DNA from 2 places in the Streptomyces sp. NPDC018610 genome. Region 2 is predicted to be linked to the other one. Evidence: riboswitches for the same ligand, from Rfam matches in the RefSeq annotation. Region 2 holds a riboswitch; the other holds the start of a gene.

Region 1 (3,307 bases), on a different contig from region 2:
CAGCGACTCTAGGGCCTCCAGCCCGGACCGTGCCGGGACGGCGGCCGATCCAGGGGCCCCCTGGGCGGTCGTCCGCGCCGTTCTCTAGGCTGACGGCCGGAAACCGGCCACATCCAGGCGGCCGGCGGTCGATCACGACGGGGAGAAGCGGATATGGCGGACGCGCGGCGACAACTTCGGTCGGCCACGGTCGTACTCGGTGGCATGGGACTGCTCGCGGCGGCGCTCACCGCCTGTTCCTCCGACCCGGACAAGCGGTGCGTCGACCGCAACAGCTACAACCTCACCAAGGGCTACAAGGTCGTCTCCGACAAGTACTGCAAGAGCACCGGCACGACCAAGACCTCCGTCAACGGCGTCTGGTACTACGGCGGCAAGAAGAAGAGCGGCTGGATCGACGGCGGTTCCCTCACCAAGCCGCACAAGAGCTCCAGCGGATCCGGCGGGTCCGGCGGCCACGGCGGCGTGGACCGGGGAGGCTTCGGCAGCGGCCACGGCAAGTCCGGCGGCTGACGCCGCGATGGAACGCCGTACGATCACGCCCCGCCCCGACTGGCAGCGGACCGTCGAGTCCCAGGGGCTCATCTATCCCCTCACCCGGCACCCCGACGACTCCCTGCGGCCCTACTGGGACGAGAGCGCGTACTACGTCTTCTCGCTCCCCGAGGTCGAGGCGCTGGAGGAGACCGTCGAGGAACTGCACCAGATGTGCCTGGCGGCGGCCGACCACATCGTCGCCACCGGCAGGTTCGCCGACCTCGGCATCACCGACCCGCGCGTCGCCGCGGCCGTCGCCGAGGCATGGCACCGGCGTGCCGAACTCCCCACCGTCTACGGCCGGTTCGATCTGCGCTACGACGGCACGGGACCGGCCAGGATGCTGGAGTACAACGCCGACACCCCGACCTCCCTCGTCGAGGCGGCCTCGCCCCAGTGGTTCTGGATGCAGGACCGCTTCCCGGGCGCCGACCAGTGGAACTCCCTGCACGAACGCCTGGTCGCCGCCTGGGGCAAGCAGGCCGGCCTCCTGCCGCCGGGCAGCCCGCTGCACTTCGCGCACTCCGCCGACGACGAGCTCGGCGAGGACCTGATGACGGTCGCCTACCTCAAGGAGACCGCCGAGCAGGCGGGGCTGGACACCGACTGGACATCCATGGAGGAGATCGGCTGGGACCCGCTCTCCGGCCGGTTCGTCGACAACGGCCTCCAGTTCATCCGGGCGATCTTCAAGCTCTACCCCTGGGAGTGGCTGACCACCGACCGCTTCGCCGGCCACGTCCTGGACACCCTCGACAACGGCGGCGGCACCGGCTCCACCCTGTGGATCGAACCCGCCTGGAAGATGCTGCTCAGCAACAAGGCGCTGCTGGCGATCCTCTGGGAGCTGTACCCCGGCCACCCCAACCTGCTGCCCGCCCACCTGGACGGTCCGCGCGACCTGGCGGCCGGCCCCGGCTACGTCGCCAAACCGCTGCTCGGCCGGGAAGGCGCGGGCGTGACCGTGCACGAACCGGGATCCGCGCCCGTCCCGCGCGACGAACCCTGCTGCTACCAGGCCCTCGCCCCGCTGCCCGCCTTCGACGGCAACCACGTCGTCCTCGGCGCCTGGGTCGTGGAGGACGAGCCGGCGGGCCTCGGCATCCGCGAGTCGGCCGGCCTGATCACCGACGAGTACGCGCGCTTCGTCCCGCACGTGATCCTCTGAAACCGTGACCCTCCAAGACCGTGACCCTCTGCAACCGTGATCCTGTGACACCGCGATCCTCCGGAACACGGCACCGGCCGGGCGACGGCCCGGCGGCGTACGACTCCGCCCACCGGGGCCGGCCGGTGGGCGGTCGCCGAGGCCGCCCCGCCCGACCGGCGACACCCCGATCGACAGCACAGGGACGACCCGCCACGCGCTCGTATGGTGGACGCCGCGCCGTCCGCCGTGCACCGCCCGGTAGGCTGGCGGGCAGGCCGTGACTGGCGCGCTGGGATGGGATGGACCATCGGGGAGCGGCCTGAGCGGGAAACTAGTGCCGTGCGCCTGGGCCGTACCGTGAACGCCGAACGCACGTCCGGAGGTCCCTGCCATGTCCGCGCCCCTCTCCACCGAGTCCACCGCCTTCCGCGCCGCCCTCGACGTGATCCGCGCCGTGGAGCCGCGCGTCGCCGACGCCATCGGCCAGGAGGTCGCCGACCAGCGCGAGATGCTCAAGCTGATCGCCTCGGAGAACTACGCCTCTCCGGCCACGCTGCTCGCGATGGGCAACTGGTTCAGCGACAAGTACGCCGAGGGCACCGTCGGCCGCCGCTTCTACGCCGGCTGCCGCAACGTCGACACCGTCGAGTCGCTCGCCGCCGAGCACGCCAAGGAGCTCTTCGGCGCCCGCCACGCCTACGTCCAGCCGCACTCCGGCATCGACGCCAACCTCGTCGCCTTCTGGGCGGTCCTCGCCGACCGGGTCGAGGCCCCCTTCCTCCAGAAGACCGGCGTCCGCCAGATCAACGACCTGTCCGAGGCGGACTGGGCGGAGCTGCGCCAGGCCTTCGGCAACCAGCGCATGCTGGGCATGTCCCTGGACGCCGGCGGTCACCTCACCCACGGCTTCCGCCCGAACATCTCCGGCAAGATGTTCGACCAGCGTTCCTACGGCACCGACCCGGCCACCGGCCTGATCGACTACGACGCGCTGCGCGCCCAGGCCCGCGAGTTCAAGCCGCTGATCATCGTGGCGGGCTACTCGGCCTACCCCCGCCTGGTGAACTTCCGGATCATGCGCGAGATCGCCGACGAGGTCGGCGCCACGCTCATGGTCGACATGGCCCACTTCGCGGGCCTGGTCGCCGGCAAGGTCCTCACCGGCGACTTCGACCCGGTCCCGCACGCCCAGATCGTCACCACCACCACCCACAAGTCGCTGCGCGGCCCGCGCGGCGGCATGGTCCTGTGCGACGACTCCCTCAAGGACCAGGTCGACCGCGGCTGCCCGATGGTGCTCGGCGGTCCGCTCCCGCACGTCATGGCCGCCAAGGCCGTCGCCCTCGCCGAGGCCCGGCAGCCCGCCTTCCAGGACTACGCCCGGCGGATCGTGGACAACGCCCGCGCCCTGGCCGAGGGCCTGACCCGCCGGGGCGCCACCCTGGTCACCGGCGGCACGGACAACCACCTCAACCTCATCGACGTCGCCTCCTCCTACGGCCTCACCGGCCGCCAGGCCGAGGCCGCGCTGCTGGACTCCGGCATCGTCACCAACCGCAACGCGATCCCGGCCGACCCCAACGGCGCCTGGTACACCTCCGGCATCCGGGTCGGCACGCC
Region 2 (3,307 bases):
GCCGCCGCAGTCCCGCGCGGATGTGCCAGGGCGTCGCGACGCGGGCGGCGGGCAGCCCCAGCCGGGACCGCACGGTGGGCACGGCCGCCGAGAAGACCCGTTCCACGGCCAGGTTCACGCCGTGCCCGGCCAGCCGGTTCGCCGCCGTCCCCCACTGGCCGCCGCCGAGCAGCGGGGGAGCGAACTCCCCGGTGGGCGAGAGGGGTTGCAAGTGGGTGCCCATGCTGGGCTTGCCCAGCGCCTCGGCGATGGCGTGCCCGACCGGGCCGAGGGACCCGGACAGCAGCAGGACGTCGCTCTTCTCGGCCGCCGCGACCAGGTCGTCGGTCATCCGCGCGACGGCCGCCCGCGCCAGCCCGACGGCCCGCACCATCTTCCCCGCGCTGGTGGCGCTGCGGTGCAGGCCCCGGCCGCGCGAGGAGTCCAGCTCGGCCCGTGGGTCCACCGGCAGCGGATGGAAGCCGAGACCCGAGCCCTCGACCAGCGGCTCGAAGCACCCGTGGGTGACGAGCGTGACCTCGTGGCCCGCACGGGCCAGGCCGTGCCCGAGCCCGGTGAAGGGGGCCACGTCACCCCGGGATCCCGCCGTCATGATCGCAACGCGCACGTCGGCCAGTATGCGGGCGGCGCGCCCCGCCGCCCGTGAACGACCCGTGGGATGTCGGCGCCGTCACCCCACCACGGCGCCCGGCTGACCCTACGAGGAGTCGCCGCTCGCCGACACCCTGCGCTCCGGGCGCAAGCACCGGGTGCGCGGGCGAGCGCGCGGCGGCGGCCCCGCGCGCGACCGGACCCGCCGCCGGCCCCGGCACGGTGCCGGCGGCGGGGACGTCATGGAATACGTTGCTCGGTCGCGCCGGTCAGACGCCGAGCTGCCGGGCCGCGGCGTCCACGGTCTGCTCCAGCAGCGTGGCGATGGTCATGGGGCCGACACCGCCCGGCACCGGCGTGATCAGCGATGCCCGCTCCGCCGCCGAGTCGAAGTCCACGTCGCCGACGTTGCCCGCGTTGTAGCCGGCGTCGATCACCACCGCGCCCGGCTTGACGTCCTCGCCCTTGATGAGCCGCGGCCGGCCCACGGCGGCGACCACGACGTCGGCCTCCCGGACCACGGCCGACAGGTCCCGGGTCCGCGAGTGGCAGTAGGTCACCGTGGCGTCGCGGCCGAGCAGCAGCATGCCCACCGGCTTGCCCAGGATCGCGCTGCGCCCGACCACGACGGCCCGCTTGCCGGCGAGGTCGACGTCGTAGGCGTCCAGCAGGCGCAGGATGCCGCCGGGCGTGCAGGAGACGAAGCCCGGCCCGCCGAAGCTCATCGTCGCGAAGGAGGCGAAGGTGACGCCGTCGACGTCCTTCTCGGGCGCGATCGCCTCGAACGCGGCCCGCTCGTCGATGTGTTCGCCCACCGGGTGCTGCAGCAGGATGCCGTGCACGGCCGGGTCCTGCGAGAGCGAGCGCAGTGTGCCGACCAGTTCCTCGGTACCGGTCTCGGCGGGCAGCTCCACATGGCGGGAGACGATGCCGGCCTTGCGGCACCGGTTCTGCTTCATGCGCACATAGGTGACGGAGGCCGGGTCCGCGCCGACCAGCACCGTGGCCAGGCAGGGCGCGGCGCCGGTGCGGTCGGTGAGTTCGGCGGCCCGCAGCGCGGTCCGCTCCACGATGCGGCGGGCGAGCGCGGTGCCGTCCATGAGACGTGCCTGGGACATGGTCCACTCCTGAGCGTTCGACGGATCGCCCAGGCGCGCGGCTGTGACTCGGTGTGGACCGCTCCCCGGTGGTGCTCCACCTCAGCGCCAGTCACGGTCCCGCCCCAGCTTAAGGCCTGCCCGCCGGAGCGGGCCCCCGGGTTCTCGGCGGGCGTCGGCACGGCTCAGCGGCGGCGGGCGCGCCGCGCGCACCGGGCTGCGAGGCGGGGCCGGGCCGCCCGCAGCAGCGATCGGACCAGCACGGCGGTCACCGACCGGCCGGCCGCCGGGACCGGCCGGGACGGCCCCGGAACGATCGAGCGGGACCGGCCCAGGCCCACGTGGGCCGAGAAGGACCAGGTCAGCCGGGAGCTGACCTGGAATCGCGCGGTCCGCCTCCCTATGCGTCCCATGCCTGGATCATGGTCTCGTCCCGCCCCCGCGGGACCTCGGACCGGGTCGGCCGGGCGTCGCGGTCCACGACGCGCACCTGAGCGTCGTCGGTGTGGAGCGAGCCCAGGGTGGACGCCGTGTGCTCCTCGACACCGCGGCGCAAGGTGTCGGATGCGTGGCTTGCCATGGTGACCTCCGGCGAGGGCCGCGGCCCGGACGGGAGCGGCCGCGACGGGCCTCACTTCGAGCGTCCTCCGCCCCGCCGGGCTCGGCAAGCCCGGCCGCGGGCGCGGGAGGGCGACCTCGGCCGGGTCTCGTGCCGTCAGCGATCACCGGCGCGTAGGGTCGAGGGGACGAACACCGGTCGACGGAAGGGACCACCATCATGGCGCAGGAAGTGCGCGGCGTGATCGCACCCGGGAAGAACGAACCCGTACGGGTCGAGACGATCGTCGTGCCGGACCCCGGGCCCGGCGAGGCCGTGGTGCGGGTCCAGGCCTGCGGCGTCTGCCACACCGACCTGCACTACAAGCAGGGCGGCATCAACGACGAGTTCCCCTTCCTCCTCGGCCACGAGGCGGCCGGCGTCGTGGAGTCGGTCGGCGACGGCGTCACCGACGTCGCGCCCGGCGACTTCGTGATCCTCAACTGGCGTGCGGTGTGCGGCACATGCCGCGCCTGTCTGCGCGGCCGCCCCTGGTACTGCTTCGACACCCACAACGCGAAGCAGAGGATGACCCTCACCGACGGCACCGAGCTGTCCCCGGCGCTCGGCATCGGCGCGTTCGCCGAGAAGACGCTCGTCGCGGCCGGCCAGTGCACCAAGGTCGACCCGGCCGTCTCCCCGGCCGTGGCCGGACTGCTCGGCTGCGGTGTGATGGCCGGCATCGGCGCCGCGATCAACACCGGCGGCGTGGGCCGCGGCGACTCGGTCGCCGTCATCGGCTGCGGCGGCGTCGGGGACGCCGCGATCGCCGGTGCCCACCTGGCGGGCGCGGCCAAGGTCATCGCCGTCGACATCGACGACCGCAAACTGGAGACCGCCCGCACCATGGGCGCCACCCACACCGTCAACTCCAAGGACACCGACCCCGTCGAGGCGATCCGCGAACTGACCGGCGGCTTCGGCGCCGACGTCGTCATCGAGGCGGTCGGCCGCCCGGAGACGTACCGACAGGCCTTCTACGCCCGCGACCTGGCCGGCACGGTCGTCCTGGTCGGCGTGC

What was found. A riboswitch is a leader RNA that binds a small molecule or an ion and turns the genes downstream of it on or off. The one in region 2 is predicted to bind ZMP and ZTP.
Region 1: another riboswitch for ZMP and ZTP. It lies ahead of ACH5A8_RS18905 (glycine hydroxymethyltransferase); the one in region 2 lies ahead of ACH5A8_RS24215 (bifunctional 5,10-methylenetetrahydrofolate dehydrogenase/5,10-methenyltetrahydrofolate cyclohydrolase).

Annotation. Positions count from the first base shown of each region.
Region 1 is NZ_JBISAL010000007.1:68,719-72,025, reverse strand. It holds gene ACH5A8_RS18915 (hypothetical protein) at 154-513, shown strand; gene ACH5A8_RS18910 (glutathionylspermidine synthase family protein) at 521-1,705, shown strand; ZMP/ZTP riboswitch at 1,955-2,045, shown strand; gene ACH5A8_RS18905 (glycine hydroxymethyltransferase) at 2,079-3,307, shown strand, end outside.
Region 2 is NZ_JBISAL010000009.1:337,300-340,606, forward strand. It holds gene ACH5A8_RS24210 (glycosyltransferase) at 1-592, opposite strand, end outside; gene ACH5A8_RS24215 (bifunctional 5,10-methylenetetrahydrofolate dehydrogenase/5,10-methenyltetrahydrofolate cyclohydrolase) at 861-1,709, opposite strand; ZMP/ZTP riboswitch at 1,730-1,814, opposite strand; gene ACH5A8_RS24220 (hypothetical protein) at 1,874-2,101, opposite strand; gene ACH5A8_RS24225 (hypothetical protein) at 2,089-2,268, opposite strand; gene ACH5A8_RS24230 (S-(hydroxymethyl)mycothiol dehydrogenase) at 2,467-3,307, shown strand, end outside.